DNA from 2 places in the Heyndrickxia sporothermodurans genome. Region 2 is predicted to be linked to the other one. Evidence: predicted binding sites of a transcription regulator. Region 2 holds the regulator's gene; the other holds the start of a gene.
The links. Region 2 encodes Rex, which represses fermentation and respiration genes when NADH is low (regulators of the CRP and FNR family bind a similar motif). Its sites were predicted from a motif close to TTGTGAAATATTTCACAA; they were not measured.
Positions count from the first base shown of each region.

Region 1: a site for Rex is predicted at 3,478-3,495, ahead of B5V89_RS14200 (L-lactate dehydrogenase). Genes of this name have one in related genera too.

Region 1 is NZ_NAZB01000032.1:61,538-75,931, forward strand. It holds gene B5V89_RS14175 (rhodanese-like domain-containing protein) at 200-646, opposite strand; gene B5V89_RS14180 (LysR family transcriptional regulator) at 774-1,655, shown strand; gene B5V89_RS14185 (hypothetical protein) at 1,877-2,263, shown strand; gene B5V89_RS20325 (hypothetical protein) at 2,387-2,602, opposite strand; gene B5V89_RS14195 (GNAT family N-acetyltransferase) at 2,652-3,203, opposite strand; gene B5V89_RS14200 (L-lactate dehydrogenase) at 3,672-4,619, shown strand; gene B5V89_RS14210 (GyrI-like domain-containing protein) at 4,793-5,272, opposite strand; gene B5V89_RS14215 (helix-turn-helix transcriptional regulator) at 5,382-6,344, shown strand; gene B5V89_RS14220 (tripartite tricarboxylate transporter permease) at 6,405-7,760, opposite strand; gene B5V89_RS14225 (hypothetical protein) at 7,757-8,215, opposite strand; gene B5V89_RS14230 (hydroxymethylglutaryl-CoA reductase, degradative) at 8,229-9,479, opposite strand; gene B5V89_RS14235 (helix-turn-helix domain-containing protein) at 9,634-10,182, opposite strand; gene B5V89_RS20130 (hypothetical protein) at 10,550-10,834, shown strand; gene B5V89_RS20740 (hypothetical protein) at 10,771-10,938, shown strand; gene B5V89_RS14245 (YwqI/YxiC family protein) at 10,955-11,239, shown strand; gene B5V89_RS14250 (LXG domain-containing protein) at 11,236-11,787, shown strand; gene B5V89_RS14255 (hypothetical protein) at 11,800-12,819, shown strand; gene B5V89_RS14260 (hypothetical protein) at 12,846-13,622, shown strand; gene B5V89_RS14265 (hypothetical protein) at 13,648-14,256, shown strand; gene B5V89_RS14270 (DUF3994 domain-containing protein) at 14,381-14,394, shown strand, end outside.
Region 2 is NZ_NAZB01000039.1:14,248-24,055, forward strand. It holds gene groL (chaperonin GroEL) at 1-723, opposite strand, end outside; gene groES (co-chaperone GroES) at 783-1,067, opposite strand; gene B5V89_RS15265 (CPBP family intramembrane glutamic endopeptidase) at 1,408-2,139, shown strand; gene B5V89_RS15270 (YdiK family protein) at 2,136-2,330, shown strand; gene tatC (twin-arginine translocase subunit TatC) at 2,351-3,112, opposite strand; gene B5V89_RS15280 (twin-arginine translocase TatA/TatE family subunit) at 3,132-3,317, opposite strand; gene B5V89_RS15285 (redox-sensing transcriptional repressor Rex) at 3,382-4,041, opposite strand; gene moaC (cyclic pyranopterin monophosphate synthase MoaC) at 4,098-4,586, opposite strand; gene B5V89_RS15295 (ABC-F family ATP-binding cassette domain-containing protein) at 4,710-6,635, shown strand; gene tsaD (tRNA (adenosine(37)-N6)-threonylcarbamoyltransferase complex transferase subunit TsaD) at 6,945-7,964, opposite strand; gene rimI (ribosomal protein S18-alanine N-acetyltransferase) at 7,964-8,407, opposite strand; gene tsaB (tRNA (adenosine(37)-N6)-threonylcarbamoyltransferase complex dimerization subunit type 1 TsaB) at 8,407-9,111, opposite strand; gene tsaE (tRNA (adenosine(37)-N6)-threonylcarbamoyltransferase complex ATPase subunit type 1 TsaE) at 9,108-9,563, opposite strand; tRNA gene B5V89_RS15320 (tRNA-Met) at 9,743-9,808, opposite strand, start outside.

The DNA.
Region 1 (14,394 bases), on a different contig from region 2:
ACCAAGTACTTGACCACATGTTCTTCACTTGATATGTATATGATAACCCTAAATCATGTCAAAAAGTGACACTGTTTAGAAAACCGTATGAAAAAAGTTGAACGGATTAATACGATCATGCTGAATACAACAACCTTAAACCCACATTGACTTATGTTATTTTTGCAAAGTTATTAACTAAGATCCCGACACCCTTCTTTTATTTCATTTTCCAATATAGAGGAGCATTTTCAGCTACACTTCCTACCACATCGCCTCCTTCCTTCCTCCAGTATTCGATTCCTCCAATTAACTCTTTCACTCTAAAACCTAACTTAGCAAACTTAGCCGCTGCTCTAGTTGCTCCATTGCATGCTGGACCCCAGCAATAAGTTATGATGGTCTTATCTTTACATAGACCATTTGTGGTTTTCTCATTAATTTTATTATTTGGTAGAGATACCGCTTCTGGTATATGGCACTCTTCGTACGACTTTGAATCCCTTACATCGACCACAATGATGCCCTCGTAACCTTTCCTTAAATCGATTGACAAGTCAGCTACATCCGTTTCAAAAGTCAATTTGTTCATAAAATGTGAATAAGCTATTTCCGGACTAGCAGGTTCCATTTCTAATGAAAGAGCAAATCTTGGTTTTAAATTCATTTAATATTCTCCTCTACAAAATGTATTTTTGTTTCTATATGGTAATCATACATTGCTTTTTAATTCATAGTTATAGATAATTATAGATATCAAGTATCATTAATGTTGATAATAGGAGGGGGATATTATCGAATTTTTATATTTAAAAACGTTCGTTCAAGTATTAAAGAGTGGAAGTTATTCTCGAGCAGCTATAGATTTAGACTATGCTCAATCTAGTGTGACCAATCATATTCAGAAACTCGAAGAATTATATGGGGGAGTTCGTTTATTTGAAAGAAAAGGGAAACAGATGAAGGCGACTTCATCTGGGGAATTACTTTATGATTACGCTGTAAAAATATTATCCTTATATCAGGATTCACATTCTGCGATAGGAGATCAGGAAATTAAAACCCTTACCATAGGTTCAATTGAGACCGTAGCTCTTTATTTTCTTCCTGAAATATTGGACAAATTTAAGAAGTTATATCCTGATGTACATATACGAATTATTCCAAGCAATGAGAGAAATATTATACAAATGATTAAAGAAAAGGAGATTGATTTTGGACTTATTTTAGATTTTCCCTATTATATCCCTGAAGTTGAAAACCTTCTTTTAGAGAAACAGCCTATGGGTATTGTTGTTCCACATGATCATAAATTTGCTAATAGACGTGAGCTAGAAATAAAAGATCTAACGGATGAATCATTCATTCTAACAGAAAAAGGATGTACTTATCGGGCTTTTTTACTTGAAAAATTAAATGGAGAAAGTATCTCTCATGATATATCCATGGAACTTAGCAGTGTGGAAACCATTAAAAAAGCGATAAAAAACCATTGGGGAATTGGTTTCTTACCTTTATTTGCAGTAGAGGAAAATGATCAGTTTTTAAAAACCGTTCCTTTGAATGATACAGCTTTAAACTTTCATCGTCAGTTACTTTACAGAAAAGAGAAAAAACAGTTAAACGTTTTTAATTCATTTATTGATATCTGTCTGAACAGTACCATAAGTAAATGATAATGCATTCACCCATTATAAAAACCTGTGCTTTTTTCCTTAAGCAGCAGAACCAGAACCCAGCTGGAAAATTATTTTTTTTAAATAGTATAAAAGTTGCTTAGTTTTTTGTATAATCATGATGAAATTTGAAGGATGCTAATGCATTTTCTTTTTACCATACGTGCTTTTTTTATCTAGAATACATAGTTCAAAAATAATATAATTGGGGTGCAAATTAAATGTCAGAAGTAATCAACAACTTAGAAACTGTTGTGTTAAACCAAGTTTCACCGGAAATCATGGAAAGCGAGCCACAATTTGTTGAACCAATTGTTTCTTCCATTGTTTATATATTAACTGCACCTTTTGATCTTAAAGATGCGTATGAACATGCCACATATGATTATACTAATGATGAATTTGAAGTGGAAACTGTCAAGGTTATGAATGAAAGATTGCAGCAGATCATGAATACGCTTGAGACCACTCCCAGCAGTAAGCTTGGAAAGTTTATTATTAAGCTTTACATGAATAGTTTAAGTGAAATTGCAAGCACATCCGAAAGTTGGAAACATCTATATAACGAAGTTCACAAAGTGTTTGCAAGTTTAGATAATAAGTTTTGAAAAATAGTAGGTGCCCCAAATTCTATACTTTTGGGGCACCTTTTTAGAATCGTGATATTCAAAGGTATGACTCGATAACTTTCTTGAAATCTTGATTGACCATTGAATTAAATGCCTTATTAATTAACACTTTTTTTGATCGTTTAATATGAGTACTGGATAATAATTCACGACAGGACTTCTTCTAACTTTTAGTTTCTGATATTCGATTTGGCTAATCTGCTCTTTTGGAATCAATAGTTCTTGCCCTTTTAAAGTCAAAACAATCGTGTTTTCATAGATTGAAAGTTTTTCACTTCGTTTGAATAGAAGTAAGTATAATCCGATGAGTGCAAACACTTCCCCACCAACGTACCGCCAAGATGTTCTTGGACTTCTACTTTAAATGTTATTTTAGTATTTTTCGGTTTAAATTATCTTCTAACAAGGACCAGGCTTCATGACAGCTTGGTTTGGTAAGTAAAGGTTCAAACCCATAATTTAAGTACATATTGATTGCTTGGTAACTTGTCGTTTGCGATGTAAGATAGCATTTTGAATGATTATTGGCCAAAATATTCATAGCAGCACTAAGTAATGGTTTTGAAAGTTTCTTCCCTTGATATTCTGGAACAATACCTACCCAATGAATTCTGCCGGATACTTCTCCATCGCCATGTAAGTCGCCATACCATGCTGTGGTGGTACCAATCACTTCTCCATCTCCATTCTCAATAAAAACACATCTTCGTGACATTTCGTCCAAATGTGGCCCGAATTCTTTGTTAAAGTGCTCTAGTGCAGCTTGTTCGTTTTTAAATTCATCTACACTTGTTTCAACACGAGTCCAATTATGTTCGTCGCCTTTTTCAAATAACCTTATACGAAATCCGGCTGGAAGCGAATATTGAGGGATATCTAACAAATCCTTTCTTACCATTGTAACTGGAATCCTTTTCATAAAAATCATCTCCTTATCGTTACTATTCGCTAATCATCCACGGCTTTTTGATTTTACGGTTACATTGGGATGTTAAAAGGCATTAGTTATCAATAATTTTACCTATAAAAATACGAGATTTAAAGTCTCGGAGAATGTCCGCTTTTAAAAATAATATTCATATTTTGTTCGTAAATTTTGTGAAATTTTTCACAAAACTTATGGTATACTAACGGTGTTATCAGAAAAGTAATAATGTAAATTTGTCTTGAAAGATATATTTTTTTATATCCTATTGTGAAACATTTCACAAATTAGTTAGCTAGTTATTATAGTTATGCTGACGGTGTTTAAATTAAAAGGATATATCGCAAGACTCCTCAGTTTATTTATAGCGGGAATATTGCCCTATTTATTTATAAAAAGCCAGCGATGTTGGATAGCTGGATAATCTTTTAATCTTTAGAATCAGAAGGGAGATCTATTACCATGAATAAAGAAAAAGTAAATCGTATTGTATTAGTTGGAACAGGTGCTGTAGGTTGTAGTTATGCCTATTCTCTCATTAATCAAGGAGTTGCTGAGGAACTAGTTTTAATTGATGTCAATGAAGCAAAGTCAGAAGGGGAAGCGATGGATCTTAATCATGGAATGCCTTTCGCGCCATCACCTATACGTGTATGGAGTGGTTCTTATCAAGATTGTGCGAACGCAGACTTGGTGGTCATTACTGCTGGACTGGCCCAAAGACCAGGAGAAACCCGTTTGGAATTAGTGGAAAAAAACACTAAAATATTTAAACAAATTGTAAAAGGTATTATGGAAAGTGGATTTAATGGAATATTCTTAGTTGCAACAAACCCGGTGGATATTTTAACTTATGTAACTTGGAAAGAATCTGGTCTGCCAAAAGAACGTGTAATAGGATCTGGGACAGTATTAGACTCTGCACGTCTAAGATCTGCACTAGGGAAGTATTTTAACGTAGATACAAGGAATGTTCATGCAGCCATCATCGGTGAACATGGAGATACAGAACTTCCTGTTTGGAGTCATGCAATGATTGGAATTGAACATCTTGATTCTGTTTTAGAACGGAAGGGAGATTTGAAAAAAGAATGTTTAGATGACATTTTTGTAAATGTCCGTGATGCAGCTTATCAGATCATTGAAAGAAAAGGGGCGACATACTATGGAATAGGAATGTCTCTCGTGCGGATTACAAAAGCAATCCTTAATAATGAAAACAGCATTTTGACAGTATCTGCTTATCTAGACGGAGAATATGGTCAAAATGATGTATTTATTGGAGTACCCGCTGTCATTAACCGTGCCGGCATTCGAGAAATAGTTGAGATTGAGCTGAGTGGAAAGGAAAAAGAACAATTTAATCATTCCGTTTCCGTCCTAAAAGAAACGATGAAACCAGTAATTTAAGAAAATCGTTATAATTTAATTATTTTGATTAGCGTTTTTGCAAAAAAGTAACAGCACCTCTAATTCAATGAAGAGGTGCTGTTACTTTTAATAGTCTCCTTTAAATACGGGCCTCGAATAGTTCCAGCTAATTTAGCCTTCTGCCTTGCAAACTTAAACTTTCCTTCAATCTCTTATTTCCTAACAATAGGAATCCACATTTCACCAAAGACTAAGCCGTTTCGTTGCCCCATCTCAACCGTTGTATTTGGCCCGCCAACATAGGCAACATCCTTTGCTTCTGGTAATGCCTGCCCAAAGGCAATGCCAGTAAGCGTATTACTCAATTCTTCGCTTGTCTTCCCTTCTCCCTTTACAACAAGGTATTCCCCTTTTGGGAATTGAATAAGTCTAGTTGCTTCTGGTATCGATGCATCTGTCATGACACCAGCATAATACATCATTTTGTTATTCACTGCTTCATTAACGGCAAAAATGTAATCATTTGTAGCAATGGCTTTTAATGCGTCAAGCCTTCCATCTTGGCTGATCGCTTCCCAAAAGTCCGACTTTTCCTTGTTTATGCCCGCAAAGTCCGTGTAATGGCTCTTAAGCTCAGTTCCAATTCCTAGAACGGTAAAGCTGTCTTTTTCTTCTAAAGTATAATTTGCCATGTTCATAACCTTCCTTTTCTAAAAGTAGTTAAAAGACTTGTGTTCTTCACTTGCTAAGTATATGATAACCTTAAATCATGTCAAAAAGTGACACTGTTTAGGAGCCCTTATGAAAAAAGTTGAACGGATTAATACCATTATGCGGTATATCAACAACCGCTCTCGCTTTACCATTACTGAAATCATGCGGGAATTTAACATCTCTCGTTCGACAGCTACTAGAGATATCAGAGAAATTGAAGCCATGGGGATGCCACTTGTTGCTGAAGTGGGCAGGGATGGTGGTTATTTTGTCATGAATAACTCAGTCCTGCCAACTGTTCGCTTTACCGATAATGAGATTAAAGCACTTTTTATTGCTTTCATGGCCACGAGAAATCTACAACTCCCTTATCTAAAGAGCCGTCAATCATTAGCTGAAAAATTACTTGGTCTTATCTCAGAAAACCAGCAAGATGAACTTGTTCTGTTAAATCAACTCTTGCTTTTCGAAGGGACCAATCCCAATAATCCGGACCTACTCGATCTGTCAGACCTGCCACATCCGATGTTAGAAAAACTTATCGAAATCCTTCTTTTAGATAGCTATTTATTGATTACCATTGAAGAAGAGAAGATAATAAAGTCTTATTCAATTTATCTCTTGCATCTTTATCGTGAAAAAAGTCTTTGGTTGATTGATGGCTTCGACTTAAAGGATGAAAAGAGGCGGACTATCCCTGTCGACAATCTCACCAATGTAGAACCATACCATACGAAAAAAAAGTTAAGTAAGAAAAAGATTTTAGAAAAACTACGTAAGCAGGAAGAAGTAATTAACCTTGTCCTTGAACTTGGTCCCAAAGCGATTGCCCAGTTCAAAAAATACCATCCATTAAAAGTTTCAATTTCCTATACGAATCCTTACCAAACGACAGCCATTCTAAAGACTTTTATCAATGTTAATAATTCAGATGAATTGACCGAAATAACAAATTGGCTACTTTTCCTCGGTGGAGATATCGAGGTCGAGGAAATGCCGCAAGAACTCCGTGAATCTTTACGAGAGAGATTACACCTATTCTGCCCATAAGCAGTACAAGCTAAAACCGCGATAATTTAGTAGAAATTTCATTGCACATCCTTATTCTAGTTAGAATCCGAATAATTGAAGCATGATCCAGCTTGACGCGTAAAATACCATAAATTGTACACCCGCACCTACACCTAAGATGCGGTTTAATAACCCGCCTACGGTTGCAACGGTAAATGTTAAGATAATCCCAAGGAATTCTGCCTCATTATAAGCAAGTAAACAAGCTAAACCTATGAACATGGCTACAATGGCCTCTTGACTAACAAATTTTAAAACTAAAACGGACGCCTTTCGGGCATAATTCATTGAAAATGGATAAGCAATCAATGAAGCTATGACAATACCAATAAAACCAAAAATAAAGAAATCCCACGTTGATAAATATGTGTGCAAGTTATTAATTGGCTCCACTGAATATACCGGTGGAGCATTAAACAAGGCCGATGCCGGGCCTAGTGCTACTGGGCTTAATGGGATACCGAAAGCAATAAGTGGAATAATTGCTTCTGCAAGATAAGTAGACTCTGTCACACCATTCATAACTGTTAAACTCGTAGTTGATTTTTTATAAGCCCCTTTTGTACGTGATCCAACAATTTCACCCATTAATGAAGTCATTCCGACCGGGCTGAATACAAATGTTAATGAAGATATAAACGTTGTAATAGAAGTGAAAGTCGTTTGACGTCCGGTTAGTATCTTAAATGGATTCGGGAAATAACCCTTCCATGACTTCGTCTCTGGTGCTAGATTGTATTCATTTGGTTTATTTCTTACAATTGCATTTCGAGCGGCGGGAGAAGCTGCCACTAATATATTACTAAACATTGGTCCTATAGCAATTCCTAGAAAGAAAGTAATGGATAAATGTTTATCCAATATAGAGAAGCTTAAAGTATCTAACGATTTAATAAAAAAGGCAAAAGGAATAATAATTAGTACACTAGCCCATTTCCCTTTTGAAAAATAAGCAATTAAAAAAGCCGCAATTGTAAATATCAGTCCGGATGATGCTTTAAAGAAGTCTGCAAATTGCCCTAAAAATTGTCCCAGCAAAACCGCCGTAGGTAATGCAATAAAAGCACCAATAATCCCACCTGAGATCATTTTCCGTAAGGCGATATGAGGCATCCCCATACGTCTTAGTGTTGTTGCATGATCAATTAACGGAACAGCGGTCGTATCTCCCGGGATCCCCATAAGTGCCGTTGGAACAGCATGAGTAAGATGCTTTGAAAGTACAGCTGCCATAAAGAATGCGAAGACTCCTTCCGGGGGTGCACCTAAAAGTATGATTAATAGTGTAATCGGCACCATGATAGCGGTTTCATCAGTGCCTGAAATTAAACCGATAATGGTAAAAATGAAAGCGCCTAAGAGAGCAAATAACAATGCGATTAAATAAATACTCACTTTTTATTCACTCTCCTCATATTCTCAAAATTTGCTAGTACCCCAAGCTCATTCAATTCTCTTTTTGTTATCGGATCGGCATCGATTAGTCTTAACTCTTCATCAATATCAAGCTGTAAATCTTTAAATACATCTTCCATTGTGCTATTTGAGATTTCGTCTTCAACCAATATTCTTTTTGGCTTAAAAAGAACGGCATTTAAAAATAAAACTATCACAGTACCAGCAATTCCTAACAACAAAGAATATGAATTTACCATTTGGGGACTCGCTATTTTTGGAAAGATATATTGACCTAACTTATATCCCCCTAAACTAACAACGACACTCATCAAAATTGCAACAATAAGCTGTTTACTAGAAGTCGTATCCCCTAAAATCTCAATAAACTGCCCTTTCTCTTGTACAACGATATCTTTTTCATGATCGATAACATTCTTTTTGGGATTTAACATACTTAGCCCCCCGTTACAGTGAATTAGTAATTTCTAAAATTCGGTCATAACGAAAATCTCTTTCTTCTACCGCCTTTTGAACCACTTTTTCAATAAGATCTCCTTTAGCTCCAGCCATTACAGCTAAATTTTTCGCATGTAAGCGCATATGACCTGTTTGTATCCCTTCTGCAGATAGTGCTCGTAAACTAGCTACATTCTCTACTAATCCAACTGCTGCAATCATTCCAGCTAATTCTTCTGCTGTCTTTACACCCATAATTTTCAATGCAACTTGTGCGACTGGGTGTGTTTTTGTTGCACCTCCAATAATTCCAACCGCCATTGGGACTTCTAATGTTCCTACTAAATTGCCTTCATTATTTACCTCCCAAGTTGTAAGGGAACGGTATCTTCCAGTTCTAGAAGCATATGCGTGTGCCCCCGCCTCTACAGCACGTGTATCATTTCCGGTAGCTAGAACTACGGAGGTAATCCCGTTCATCACACCTTTATTATGTGTTGCAGCGCGATAAGGATCTGCATCGGCAAATTCAAAAGCGCTTACAATATTTTTTACAATTTCTTCTCCTCCCAACATTTCTGATGAAAAAACTCCTCGAGCTCTAACGACTCGTTTATCAGCTAAATTCGTTATAATACGTAAAACAACTCTGCCCCCGGTAATTTTTTCAATTAATGAAGAAACAGATTCCGCCATTGTATTTACTGCATTTGCGCCCATCGCATCCTTTGTATCCACTATTAAATGGATAACTAGCATTGTTTCCTTAACAGTGTTTACTAGATGTACCTCAATATCCTTTACTCCGCCCCCTAAGCTCACCAAGGTTGGATCTTTTAAATTACATTGTTCAATAATTTCTTCTTTGTTCTCAAATACCCTTGCTCTTGCTGCATATGGATCACAAATATCTAATACTTGAATCTGTCCGCGCATGATTGTTCCGGAAGTTGCTGTGTGAATACCACCTAAATCATATGCTGCCCTAGCGGCATTACTTGCTGCCGCAATGACTGAAGGTTCCTCCGTAGCCATCGGAATGAATACATCTTTACCGTTTATTTTAAAATTGGCAGCAACCCCTAACGGAATACCAATTTGTCCAATTACATTCTCAACCATAGCATCAGCTAAATCTAACGTCATACCATTAGACAATACATTTATTTCATCCTCTGTTAAACCTATTCCTTTAGTAATAAGATCTACTCTTTCGTCTACAGATAATTGATAGAAACCCTTTACTCTTGAAATAACCATCATATGGCCCCCTTTGATTGAAAATAGTTTCCTATAATTCAACTTTGTTGAATAATGATATATATAATTTATAATAGTATAAATATTTTGTAAAGTGGAGTCCTTTTCAGGTAGTATTTTTGATGATATATTTAAAACGATTTATAAGTCTTGCCTATTCTTCAACATAAATGGTTAATACTTTTGAAACCTCTTGACTATTACTGATAAATATATGCGGTTTTCTTCCGGAAAAATAAGCTGAATCACCCTCAACTAAATTATATGTTACCCCATCATAAATTAGTTTGATGGCCCCAGTAAGAACATATATAAACTCGTCACTATTATGGATATAAGGTTCAACTTCTTCTGCTCCCTGTAAAACAGTAACAATCGTTGGATTAATATTACTCATAAAGTTTTTATTTGCTAATAACTCATAGTCGTAGCCAATCTCATTTTTAGCGACGTTTTCTTTCCTATCACTTTTTCTTACAATGGATAATCCCTCATGCTCTTCCTGAATAACAAACCAGGACATTGGGGAATCCAATGTTTCAGCAATTTTTGAGAGTGTCACCAAACTAGGTGTAGCAACACCATTTTCAATTTTTGAAATATGACTTTTTGTAATCCCTACTAATTCAGCAAGAGCAGCTTGTGTAAGTTTTTTCTTTGTTCTCATTTGTTTGATTCTCTTGCCAAGTTCTTTAGGTCCCATTTTTTAATTTCCTCCACTAAATTTATCTTGTTTAACTCAATTCTAAAAATAACAAATTAAATGAGAACCGTGAAGTACTTGGTGTTAATAACACATAATCCAATTATAAAAAACTCTTTCATTTTAGTATGACTAATATCCTATTACTATATGAGGGATATTGACTCTAATAACAGTAAATAAGTCCTGATTTCAGTAATTTATTCATATTTTTATTGATGTGGGATTTGGTAAATTATGATAATAGTAACAGTATAATCCGACTTTAAACAAAAGAATTCTTTAGCGGATCAGCCTTGCGTCTTATGGTTTCTAGTCCGCATGTTTTAAAAAAGATAAAATACGAAATTACTTTGGTGGTGGTTGAGTGAATAATATAAATATGATAACTATTATGATTTTGAATCAGGATATTTCTAGATTTTCAACAGCTATCCAAGAGAATGAAGAGAAAATAAAACGATTACGGAAAGCAAAAATGAGCATTGAAAACCTGAGAGAAGATTTAATCAATAATAAAAAAATGTATTTAAGCCAGAGTTTTTTTCAACTTCTTGGGCTGGGAAACATGCAAAAGAGCATTCAAATATTCGAGATAGTATTGCCCAAAGTAGTACGTATATTGCTAATCAACAAGTTGGGGAACTTTTAAATGAAATTGATAAAAAAATAAAAAAATTGAAAGATAAAAATGAAAGTCTTTTGGATTCGATAAGCGTGAAACAAAGGGAAATTTCTAGAATCAATAATATGTAGGAAGGAGTCTATGTTTATGCCGGAGATAAAAGTCATAAAGAGTGAAGTTGAACCTGTTTTTCAAAATTTAAAGGAAAAAACAAATGAGTTGGATACTACTAATCCAAAAGTTGAATTCTCAGAGTCCAAACTTGATTTCATCAAAAAAATGGAAGAGATTGAAGAACAATATTATGAAACAATCAAAAGTTTTAAAACGTTTTTAATAAAAACGAATAATGATGCTTGGTCGAGTATTGAATCATACATTAAATTAGATCAAAATCTGGCTCGGAGTATACATAAGGAGAAGGCACAATGAGAGTGTTAAAAGTTTCCGAGATCAACAATGGAATTGATCAATTGATTAACAAAAAGAAAGAAGAGAAAAGACAAATTCTCGCCATTCACGATGCAATGGAAAAGGTCATTAATTTAGATGATGCTTTAAAAGGCGAGGGGGGTAATGCAATTAAGGATTACTATAACGTGCTACATTTTCCTATAATTCTATTATTTAACCAATTCTTAGAGAATTATGTTCAAGAATTAAAGAATATCAAAAACGTAGTAAAACATTATGAAACAGAAGATGGTTTTATTAAAGAGGAATTTATTCATCATGATGTTATGAATGGTATCACTAAGGTAGAGAAGGAAACTCATGATATCGTAAAAAGTATTAATGAAGATTTGTATAAAGTGAATGATTTAGTAGCTGCTATTCCAATTAAAACAATAAATTTTGATGCACATATTTCAAGTGCTAAGCGACAAATTCGAAAAACGATAGAAGATATAAATCAACTTGATCAAAGTAGTACAGTAAAACTAGAGGATCCCGGAAAAGATTTAACAAACATTCATTAACTTATAGGGAAAATGAAAGTATGGTCAAAGAGCGGAATCTTTTTAAGTAAAAAAGAAATCCGTATGATAGAAGACTACTTCTTAAATACAGATGCAATAAAGGAAATGGTTGATAGTGCGATCGAATTGTCTGTAGAACAAGGAAATTCAACATTTATCGGAGATATTGCAAGTTGGATGGATACCCTTGGCAAAGGGACGGGTGCTTTAGATGTTGTGAAAGGTGCTCTTGCCATTGGTGTGCTGTCATCTGGAGCATTGAAATTAGAAAAGAAGGGAAAAGGAATCTTTAAGGTGGTCGTCTCTTCAAAATGGAGGAAAGCGGCAAATGGAAAATTTGAATCGAAATTAGCCGAACGGATATATAGTATTTTGAAGAAAGCAGATCCAAACTCTTCTTCTCCTTTAAAGCGTTATCTTTCAAAATATAGCAAAGCACCAGGAGGAGTTCTGAAGGAAATCGTTGGTTTGGCACCTAATACAAAACGCATTTATTTTGGAAGAATATTACGTCAGTATACTAACTCGGTCGTATTTGATAAAAGCATGCTTAACAATTATAAAATGAAGGTCAATGTCGGAAGAACAACTTCCCAATTTACTGATGCGACCAAATTAAGTGCATTTGCAAAGCGTATACCTGTGGCTGGTATAACAATTTCATTAACAATGAATACGAGTGAATTTTTTAGTGATGAAAATAAATATAAATCAGGTTTTGAGAAAACAGGCAGATTTGTTGCAGGAGTTGGTTTAGATGCAGGAGTTGCTGGACTTACTACAGGAGGGGCAGTAATTGGAACTATGATCTGTCCCGGAGTGGGTACAATTATTGGTGGAGCAGTGGGAGCTGGGTCAGGGATCATCGGCTCATGGTTTGCTGAAGATAAAGTCAAAGAATGGGGAGAATCTGTCGGCCGCTGGGTAGAAAGACGTATTGAAGATACAAATGACTTAATTAAAGAAACAACCAATAAAATATCTAAAAAGTTATCTGGGGCAAAGAAATTTATTTCAAGCTACTTTAGATAATCAAACTATATGAAGGAGAGGAAGAAATGGCTTCTGAAATAAAATTAACCACAAATGAATTAGTTTCAGCATTGGCTTTATGCGGGCATGACCATATTGCTAGTCAAATTTTAAATGAAAATAAATTAATTAATAATGATAAGGAATTTGAAAGATTTGTTAGCGAGTCGGAATGGTTATTGAAACAAAAAGGGTACTGGGATGAAGAAAGGGAAACTAAAATTACGGCTGGATTAGAAAATTTATTGCATTTACTCGTACATTCTCGTAGAAAAATCCGTTGCGTGAATCAGGATCGAGTATTGTTTATTCATTATCTTGATGGGGGAAATTCGATGATCCAGCATGTAGAAAAAAATGAACATACATTTTCATTTCATGAAAACAAACTGGGATATTATGAATTGCTTTGTGAATATTTTGAAGTACAAACAAATAAGGAAAAGGATGTGGATAACCTTAGACCTATACAAGTATCCGATGAAATGTTTGATGAGCTTCATACTATTGAAAAGGAAGTTATCGAGGCAATGATCGAGGATGAAGCTTTAGATAAAGAACTAAGAATTTTTCTAAAGGATTTCAGAAGAAATAAACAAGAATTGGATAATATCTCTTTTATTGAATCCAATTATGTTAGGGACGAGAATGAAATTGACCAAATCGCTTTCCTTCTTCCTAGTGATGAGTTTATATGGCATATCGATTATGAAAAGGTTAATGATGGGGAGATTTATTTCGCTGCAATAAACAATAAAGAATACTTTGATAAGATAGATGAAACGATAAAAGAATTTTTTTAGTAAATAAGAGGGAGTAGAAAAGAAGATGTTTAAAACAAAAAATGGATTTCGCTTCTTTTTACAAAGTAATTTGGTCTTATGCTTCATGATCCTTTTATTATTTGTTAACTATAAACAATGGGGAAGCGATGGATCCGTAACCGTCATTATCTTTATTTTAGGATTTGAATTTTTAATCATTCTCCTATCTATTTTGGCCTGTTTTAGTCCGAAAACTAATGAGGCGAATAATCAGAACAAAACAAAAAGAAAATGGACGAAAAATGAATTTATCGCTATGATTTTAGCACTTTTCGTCTGCACCTTAATTGCACTACCTTTTCTTGGCATCAATATTTCGATCCCAAGCAGTTATGTGTCCATTATATTAATCGCTAACTGTATTTTTGCATTTTTCTCGATTTTCGTTCAAAAGGCAGTGATGATATTGTATCAGTCAAATGTTCATAATGAATGCAAAAGTATTTTGGATTTTTTCTATAAATATATGACGATTTTATTTTCAGGAATTAACTACCATGGACAGAAGGTGCTGTCCGGCCTTCCGTTTGCTTTAAATAAGCTGTTCGCCATTGTTTTTCTTCTTGTCCTTTTATGGCAATTTTTTATACCAGTAGGGATTTTTGAACAGTAGAAGGTTTCTAATTATCCTAAGGGTAACAACATTTTCTAGAAAAGAAGATTCATTGACGCTTAAAAATGAGAATGGTAGGATAAAAGAATTATGGTAAATAAATACATAGGAGGAATAGGGGACCATGAATAAGAAAAA
Region 2 (9,808 bases):
TTGTTGTACCACTTGTTCAAGAACTGGCAATACTTCTTGAATATTTGTGATCTTTTTATCGGTAATTAAGATATATGGATTTTCAAGAACTGCTTCTAATTTGTCAGTATCTGTAACCATGTATGGAGAAACATAGCCACGATCAAATTGCATACCTTCAACAACATCTAATTCAGTTGTGAAGCCTTTAGATTCTTCGATTGTGATAACACCATCGTTACCAACACGTTCCATTGCTTCAGCAATAAGTGTTCCAACTTCTTCATCGGCAGCAGAGATGGCAGCAACTTGTGCAATGGACTCTTTGCCTTCGATTGGTTTAGAAATTGCTTTAAGTTCTTCAACAGCTGTTTGAACAGCCTTTTCGATTCCTTTACGGATTCCAACAGGGTTTGCACCGGCTGTTACGTTTTTCAAGCCTTCACGAATCATTGCTTGAGCAAGTACAGTTGCAGTTGTTGTACCGTCCCCGGCAACATCATTTGTTTTGCTTGCAACTTCAGATACAAGTTTAGCACCCATGTTTTCGAATGCATCTTCAAGTTCAATTTCTTTAGCAATCGTTACACCGTCATTAGTAATAAGTGGTGAACCAAATTTTTTCTCAAGAACCACGTTACGTCCTTTAGGTCCAAGTGTTACTTTTACAGCATCTGCTAATTTATCAACTCCGCGAAGCATTGCACGGCGTGCATCTTCACTGAATTTAATTTCTTTTGCCATTTGAAATTACCTCCTCGATCTTCTTTAATGATGTATTTATTTTCGAAAATGGTAAATAACTATTGTACAATAGCTAAAATGTCTGAATCACGAAGAATTAAATATTCGTTACCTTGGTATTTCACTTCTGTACCAGCATATTTAGAGAAGATGATGCGATCGCCTTCAGATACTTCCAGAGCAACACGCTCACCGCTATCTAAAACACGACCAGTACCTACAGCTACTACCTTACCTTCTTGCGGTTTTTCCTTTGCAGAATCAGGAAGAACGATACCGCTTGCAGTTTTTTCCTCTGCTTCTACTAGTTCAATTACGACGCGATCTCCAAGTGGTTTTAACAAGTGAAACAACCTCCTCAATAATTTTATGTAATTTTAAATTATTAGCACTCACTACTCTTGAGTGCTAACACAATTATTATAATAAATAATTCAATTCCATTTTGCAAGTCTTTACAGTTAACTTTTTTGAAAAAACTCCTTCAATCAGTTTGAATATCCTAAAATTAAGACTTCGCGCAATATTCAAGTCTATGTCCAATTATTATTTCTATTCATAACTGGAGGTTATTTTTACATATAATAGATTGAAGGATAAAAAATGTACTGCACACTTAATATTTGAACCTCTATTTATTCAATAGTAGAATGGATTATGAGCTAACAAGAAAGGAAAAATATTGTGAAAAAAGAATATGTATATATTTTAATTACTTATATTGCGATGCAACTATCCGTTTATGTTGGTCAACCCATTGTTTATATTATTGGTGTGAAAGGATTTCATACTTCGGAAAGTTATATGAAAATGATGACGCCCGTTTATTGGATTGTAATCAGTTTCATTTCCGCGTTAATTATTGTTTTGTTGATTTTGCGAAAATCTGAACGAAAATATCAATTAGAAAGAAGTACACCGCTTTCAGTCGGAAAGTCGATCACCTGGGCAATCGGAGGGATTTTTCTAGCATTTATTGCTCAAGCGCTTGCATCAATCATTGAGCAAATGATTGGCATTAAACCTGGATCAGAAAACACTCAGCGAATCGTAAGCCTAATCGAAACTTTTCCGATTGTCGTTGTTGTAAGTTCAATTATTGGCCCAATTTTAGAGGAAATTGTATTTAGAAAGATTATTTTCGGAACACTTCATAAATATTTATCCTTTTTTTCTTCGGCACTTATCAGTTCCATCATTTTTGGACTTGCACATATGGAGTTTGTCCATCTATTACTGTATTCTGCCATGGGATTCACATTTGCCTTTTTATATAAAAAGACAAATCGCATTTTAGTGCCAATAAGCGCACACGTAATAATGAACACAATCGTTGTTATTGCTCAGCTATTGAACCGCGAAGAAATTCAAAAAATTATCGAGAAACAAAGCTTTATTGGAGGACTTTTCTCATGAGACCACTACAATCCGGCATAATCTATTGCCTTCTTGGCACCCTGTTTACTTATTTTGCCGTTAAACAAGTTAATCTTCACGGTTGGTCTTTTTTAGCTTACATGCTCGTCTTTTTAGCAACGATTGATTATGGGTCAGGCTTTCGATTAATCACTTTGCATTTTCGCCTAAAAAGCCATCAAAAAAAATAAAACCTCCCAATTGGAAGGTTTTATTTTTTTTCACTTTCGCTTTGCAGCGCATATTTTAATTCCGCTGCTTTCGCTTTTCGATAACCGACTTTCGAAACCAATATACTAATTTCGTATAAAATCATTAGCGGTACACCGACGACAATTTGTGACATTACGTCAGGCGGTGTGATAAAAGCAGCAAGGACGAGTAGAAAGAAATATGCGTACTTTCTAATCTTCGCCAAAAACATTGGTGTAATGATTCCTAATCGCGTTAAGAACATGATAACGATTGGTAATTCAAACAGTATCCCAAATGGGAAGGTAATTTGAAACAAAAACGAAAAATATTCATTAATACCGATGACCGGATTAATATCCATTTGTGATGATAGCTTCATCATGAACCGTAAGATTAACGGAAACAATATAAAATAAGCGAATGCTAGTCCAGCTAAAAAGAGAACAAGAGCTATGGGAATATAACTTAATGTTATTTTCCGTTCTTTTTCATATAAACCGGGACTAATAAATGCCCAAAGTTGATAAAGAATTACAGGTAAAATAATCACTATGGCCAAATACAAAGTAACTTCCATAAAAACTTTAAAAGGATCTGTTAGCCGAAACGCATTCATTGTCACCTCTTTTGCATAATCGGAATGCTGGAGATAACGAATGATTGGTTGTGAAAGAAAAAAACTTACAATTACAGCCAAGATAAAGAAAACGACTATCACAAACAGTCGCTTCCTTAGCTCGGATATATGTTCAAAAATCGTCATGTCTTTTTGACTCATATGAATTCATCCTAACATTTTACTTAACGTTGTCTTTATCCGTTTTTGGCTTATCGTCTTCTTCATCCGCCAAGCCCTTAGTCGCATTTTTAAATTCTTTTAATGTATCCCCGGCAGCTCTGCCCAATTGGGGTAATTTCTTTGGTCCGAAAACTAGTAAGGCAACAATCACAATGAGAATAATACTTCCAATTCCTGGTCCCATCTGTGCCCACCTCCTCATATTTACATGATAATACAAATTAGATGTTTAATCCATTATCTATTTATTAGTCTTGTGAAATTTCCGTGTCATTTGGATAGTGCTTTAAAAAATAAACTAATGATTGCAACTCTACTGCTAAGTCAATATGATGCACACGTATAGATGAAGGTACATTTAGTCTAGCCGGTGTAAAGTTTAATATACCTTTTACGTTTGTTTTCGCCAGCTGATCAGTAACCCGTTGTGCAACTTCTGCGGGAATCGTAAGAATAATAACACTGATATCTTCACTGATTAATCGTGCCTCCAGCTCATCCAAACTATAAATAGGTACATCTCCAATTTTTTTACCGACTTTATTTGGATCAACATCAAAAGCGATTTCGATTTTTGTATTATTGTTTTTCATGAAATTATAATTTAAAAATGCTGTTCCTAAATTTCCCACACCGATTAGAGCTACTTTTGTTAATTCATCTTGATCTAATGTTTTACGAAAAAATGATAACAAATAATTAACATTGTATCCGTAACCCTTTTTCCCCAATGCCCCGAAGTATGAAAAATCTCTGCGAATCGTGGCGGAGTCGACTTTTACAGCTTCACTTAACTCAGCTGAAGATACACGCTGTTTACCGGAGTTATGTAAATTCCTCAAAAATCGATAATAGAGTGGTAATCGCTTTGCTGTCGCTTGAGGTATTTTAATTAATTCTTCATTCATACTATAGGTCCCCCATATAAATCTAACTAAAAAAACGTTGGCCTCAAGGGAAATATCTATTCCCTCAGATAATCAGTACTTGAAACACCGCCTGTTTTTTCTATCAAAAACGTTGGTCCAATAACCATTCCTTTATCAATGGCTTTACACATATCATAAACGGTTAAAGCGGTTACAGATGCAGCAGTTAATGCTTCCATTTCAACACCGGTGTTTCCCTTTGTTTTTACACTTGAAATAATGTTTAGCATATACATATTTGGATCTTTTTGTTCCCAACTAAATTCAATATTTACTCCATTAATTGGAATAGGATGACACATCGGAATAAGATCCCATGCTTTTTTTGCAGCCATAACACCTGCAACTTGTGCAACTGCAAGAACATCCCCTTTTTTCATTTTATTATTACGGATTAAATGATAAATTTCATTGCTTAATTGTACACTCGATTGTGCAATCGCCGTGCGGACAGTGTCAGGTTTAGTACTCACATCAACCATCTTCGCTCTTCCCTGCTCATTAAAATGAGTAAGCTTTGACATCGAAAACACCCCTCAATTTATCATACACTATTTTTCTTTCCGTGTCCTATTTAGAAATAGTGAATCATTGCCCAAACCCTCATGAATACGGTACACTACCAATATAGATGAGGTGAAATAAATATGATTTTATTACAAGTTCAACAACTAACAAAACATTTTGGTGCTGAACTTATTTTATCAAATATAAAATTAGAAATTCAGACGAGAGATCGTATTGCATTAGTTGGGAGAAACGGTGCCGGAAAGTCCACGTTATTAAAAATTATTTCTGGACAAATGTCATTAGACTCCGGGGATATTGTCAAACCAAAGGATGTTTCCATCGGTTATCTTGCACAAAATACTGGATTGAAATCTAGTTTATCCATTTGGGATGAAATGTTAACTGTATTTCAAGATTTGCGGCAAATGGAGAATCAAATAAGAGATGTAGAACAAAAAATTGCAGACCCGTATTACTATGAAAAACCGGATCTTTACAACAAAATCTTAGCTGAATATGATCAATTACAGATTCGTTTTAAAGATTTAGGTGGTTATCAGTATGAATCCGATATCCGTTCAGTCCTTCACGGCCTGCGATTCAGTGATTTTGATTATGGAACAATGATTGAAACATTAAGCGGCGGCCAAAAAACCCGCTTAGCATTAGCTAAATTACTTTTAACTAAACCAGACATTTTAATTTTGGACGAACCTACGAACCATTTGGATATTGACACCCTTTCATGGCTGGAACAGTATTTACAAGCCTATAACGGTGCCATACTTATCGTCTCGCATGATCGATATTTCTTAGACAAAGTCGTTACCCAAGTGTATGAATTATCAAGACACGCTATTCAGAAATATTATGGGAATTACAGCCAATATTTGACGCAAAAGGCTGAACAATATGAACGTGATTTCAAACAATATGAGAAACAACAAGAAGAAATTGCCAAACTACAAGATTTTATTCAACGAAATTTAGCAAGAGCTTCCACAACAAAACGTGCACAAAGTCGAAGAAAACAGCTTGAAAAATTGACAATAATGGACAGGCCGTTAGGTGACGAAAAATCAGCTACTTTCGCATTTCAAATTGAGAAGCAAAGCGGTAATGAAGTGTTAAATATTGTGGACGGTTCTATTGGATATAATCACCATATTATCGCAAAAAATATCTTTTTATCAATAAAAAAAGGTGACAGTATTGCACTTGTAGGACCAAATGGAGTCGGTAAATCAACCTTACTTAAAACAATTATTAAAAAGTTGGACCTTCATAACGGAAACATCAATTACGGTTCAAATGTGACGATTGGTTATTATGATCAAGAACAAGCCGACCTCTCATCGAACAAAACGGTTTTAAATGAACTATGGGATGATTATCCTTTGAAAGATGAAAAAGAAATACGTACAGTATTAGGAAATTTTCTATTTTCGGGTGATGATGTTCTTAAAATTGTCTCAAGTTTAAGTGGCGGAGAAAAAGCAAGACTTGCTTTATCCAAGCTTTTACTGCAAAAAGCAAATTTTCTTATTTTAGATGAACCGACAAACCATTTGGACCTCGATAGTAAAGAAGTATTGGAAAATGCTTTAATTGATTACCCCGGTACGATTCTATTCGTCTCCCATGATCGTTACTTTATCAACAGGCTGGCAACAAAGGTGATAGAGCTAGGGAAAGATGGAACAAAGGAATATCTCGGAGATTACGATTATTATGTTGAAAAACAGCAAGAAATGCAGGAATTAAAAAAACTGGAACATTCAAAACTTGAAACTACTACGGATACACAGAATCCTGCAAAACAATCGTATCAACAAGACAAAGAGGCAAAAAAACTGGAACGGCAACGTAAACGTCGAATTGAGGAAATCGAGGGATACATTGACGAATTAGAGAGTAAATTAGAAAATAACGAAGCATTACTATGTAAGCCTGAAATCTACCAAGACCATGAAAAAGTTCTTGAATTAAATAAGGAAATCACTGATTTCAAACAACAACTTGAAAAATTGATGGAAGAGTGGACAGAACTTGCAGAAGGTTAATTGATGCCGCATACTTTAAGACAAAAATACCAGATACTCTGGTATTTTTTTAGTCCACAAAACTATCCACAGATTTTTTTCTCCCCATATAGTATAAAAGTATTATTATTTGTGCATTTCTAGCCTTATCAACAGATTTATACACATTATCCACAGAAATCATAATTTTTCAACAATATTTTATACACACCAACATAGTTTCATTAACATTTTATCCACAAGCTGTGCACAACAACAGTTGTTCGTATTTTTTATTCACATGTGGATAGTTTTATGACAATAAAAAAGAAGCATGTCACCCACATGCTTCTAAAAATGCTCTATATCTAAACTAGGATTTGCGTTTAAGGAATATTCACTTCGCTTCCCTTTTTCAAACAAAATACTTCCTGCTGCTGCAATCATCGCTGCATTGTCAGTACATAAATGTAATGGCGGAATAAGTAACTCAATTCCATCAATCTTGGCAAATTCCTTCTCAAGTCTTTCTCTAAGCCCTTTATTAGCCGCAACTCCGCCTGATAATAATACTTGTTTTACATTAAACTCTTTAGCAGCCTTAATCGTCTTAGTTACTAATACATCAATGACACTCTCTTGAAAACTCGCGGCCATATTTTTCGGGTCAATGGACATACCTTTTTGTTCTGCGTTATGCAATGTGTTAATTACGGCCGACTTTAAACCGCTAAAACTAAAATCATAAGAATCTTCTTCCAACCATGCCCTTGGTAAATCGATCGTTGGTGTTCCCTCGTTTGCAAGTCGGTCGATATGTGGACCTCCAGGATAAGGAAGATTAAGTGTTCTAGCTACTTTATCATATGCTTCTCCAGCTGCATCATCTCTTGTTTCACCGATTACTTCAAATTCCCCGTGCTTCTTCATCAATACTAATTCCGTATGTCCTCCAGAGACGACCAATGATAACAGTGGAAATGCCATTTCTTTCATTAATCGGTTAGCATATATATGACCAGCTATATGATGCACACCTACTAAGGGAATATTTCTCGCAAAGGAAATTGCTTTTGCCGCATTCACCCCAACCAATAAAGCCCCGACTAAACCAGGACCCTCTGTTACTGCAATGGCATCAATATCATCAAATGTAACATCTGCCTTAATCAAAGCCTCTTCGATAACGACAGTTATTTGTTCCACATGGTGTCTTGATGCTAACTCAGGCACAACTCCTCCAAATCTTTTATGGCTTTCGATTTGTGAAGCAACGATATTAGAAAGTATTTCCGTCCCATTTCTAATAACAGCTGCAGCTGTTTCATCACAGCTTGTTTCAATTCCTAAAACAATTAAATCCTTATTCATTATAAATTCACCCACATGACTAAGGCATCCTCTTGGTTATCAGTGTAGTAATTTTTCCTGATTCCACCCTCAAAGAAACCTAATTTCTTATATAACGATTGAGCAATTATATTGCTTACTCTAACTTCTAGAGTCATTGATTTTGCTCCTTGTTGAATTGAATAATCCATGATACTGCTTAATAATAACTCACCTAGTTTTTGGCCACGATATTCAGGTAATATAGCAATATTTGTAATATGTGCCTCATCCACTACAAGCCATACCCCACAATAACCGATAATTTTTTCTTGATCTACAATAACGAAATACCTTGCAAAGTGATTTTTTACAAATTCATTATAGAATGCTTCCCGTGACCAAGGTAATGAAAATGATTGAATTTCTACATTCATGATTCCATCTAAATCAGCTATCGTTGCTTCTCTTAATTGATAATTCATCATTCTTTACTTCTACCCTTTTGAGATTCTAACCATTTTGCTTCCGCTTCAACCAATCGAATATAATTGGGCACAAATGTATGGATATCTTCGCCAGGTAAACCCTTTCCTAAAAATGCCAGTTCACTAGGTCGTGGATTATTTTCTGATGGACTTGCAAAAACTGCTTTATCACCTAAAGTATTAATGATAGCTTCTTTATGTAAATCAATATCATTTCCTACAAAAATAATTGATTTTTCCAGTTGCTTTAACTTTTCTACCCATTCAACCGTTAAAATATTGCAATCATTTAATTCTGTTATTAATGTTTCATTTTCAAAACGATATAATCCTGTATAAATCTGCCCCCTTCTTGCATCAAAAAGAGGACAAATAAACCCAGGAAAATGTCTCCCTATTCCGGCCATTATGGCCAAACTAGAAATTCCTACTAGTGGAATGTTTAAACTCCACGCCATTGTTTTTGCTATACTTACCCCAATTCGAACTCCAGTGTAGGAACCGGGACCTTTAGCCACAACAATTTTTTCAAGATCCATAGGGGCGATGTCACAATCCTTCATCAATTGCTGAATGGCAGGCATTACCCGAATACTATGGTTTTTCTTTAAATTAGTAATATATTCACCGATCACTTTTTCATTATCTAATAGTGCTATTCCTAATGCATAATTAGATGTATCTATAGCAAGCACTTTCATGAAAATAACTCCTCACACAATAATTCGTACCGTTTTCCTACAGGTTTCAATTCAAATTTCCGTTCTACATCACCTAATCGATATATCGAAATCGATAAGTATTCGGTTGGTAACTGATCCTCAATTACGTGAGCCCACTCAACAATCGTTACACCATCACCTTCAAAATATTCATCAAATCCTAAATCCTCATTGGAATCTTGTAAACGGTAGACATCCATATGATATAATGGTAAATTCCCTTGATATTCTTTAATAATTGTAAAGGTGGGACTACTTACATTTCGTCGAATTCCTAATCCTAATGCAATCCCTTTAGTAAATGTTGTTTTCCCTGCTCCCAAATCGCCTTCTAATAATAAGACATCTTTCGCTTTTAATTTTATGGCTAATTTTTGGGCAAATGAGGAAGTGTCGTCCGGCCCTTTAGAAAGCCACTCATATACTTTCATAATAATCTCCTCTGATAATACTTTTGTTAAAAAGCTTATATAAAAAATCCTTAGGATAATGCATTCCTAAGGGAAAACTTGTCTATTGGTAGTGTACATCATTTCCACTAAATGAGCAAAACAACTATTAATTTAAATGAAAAAAAACGAAACTAAGTTTCGTTTTTCATTGGCACTTATTGCGGAGGCAGGATTTGAACCTGCGACCTTCGGGTTATGAGCCCGACGAGCTACCAGACTGCTCC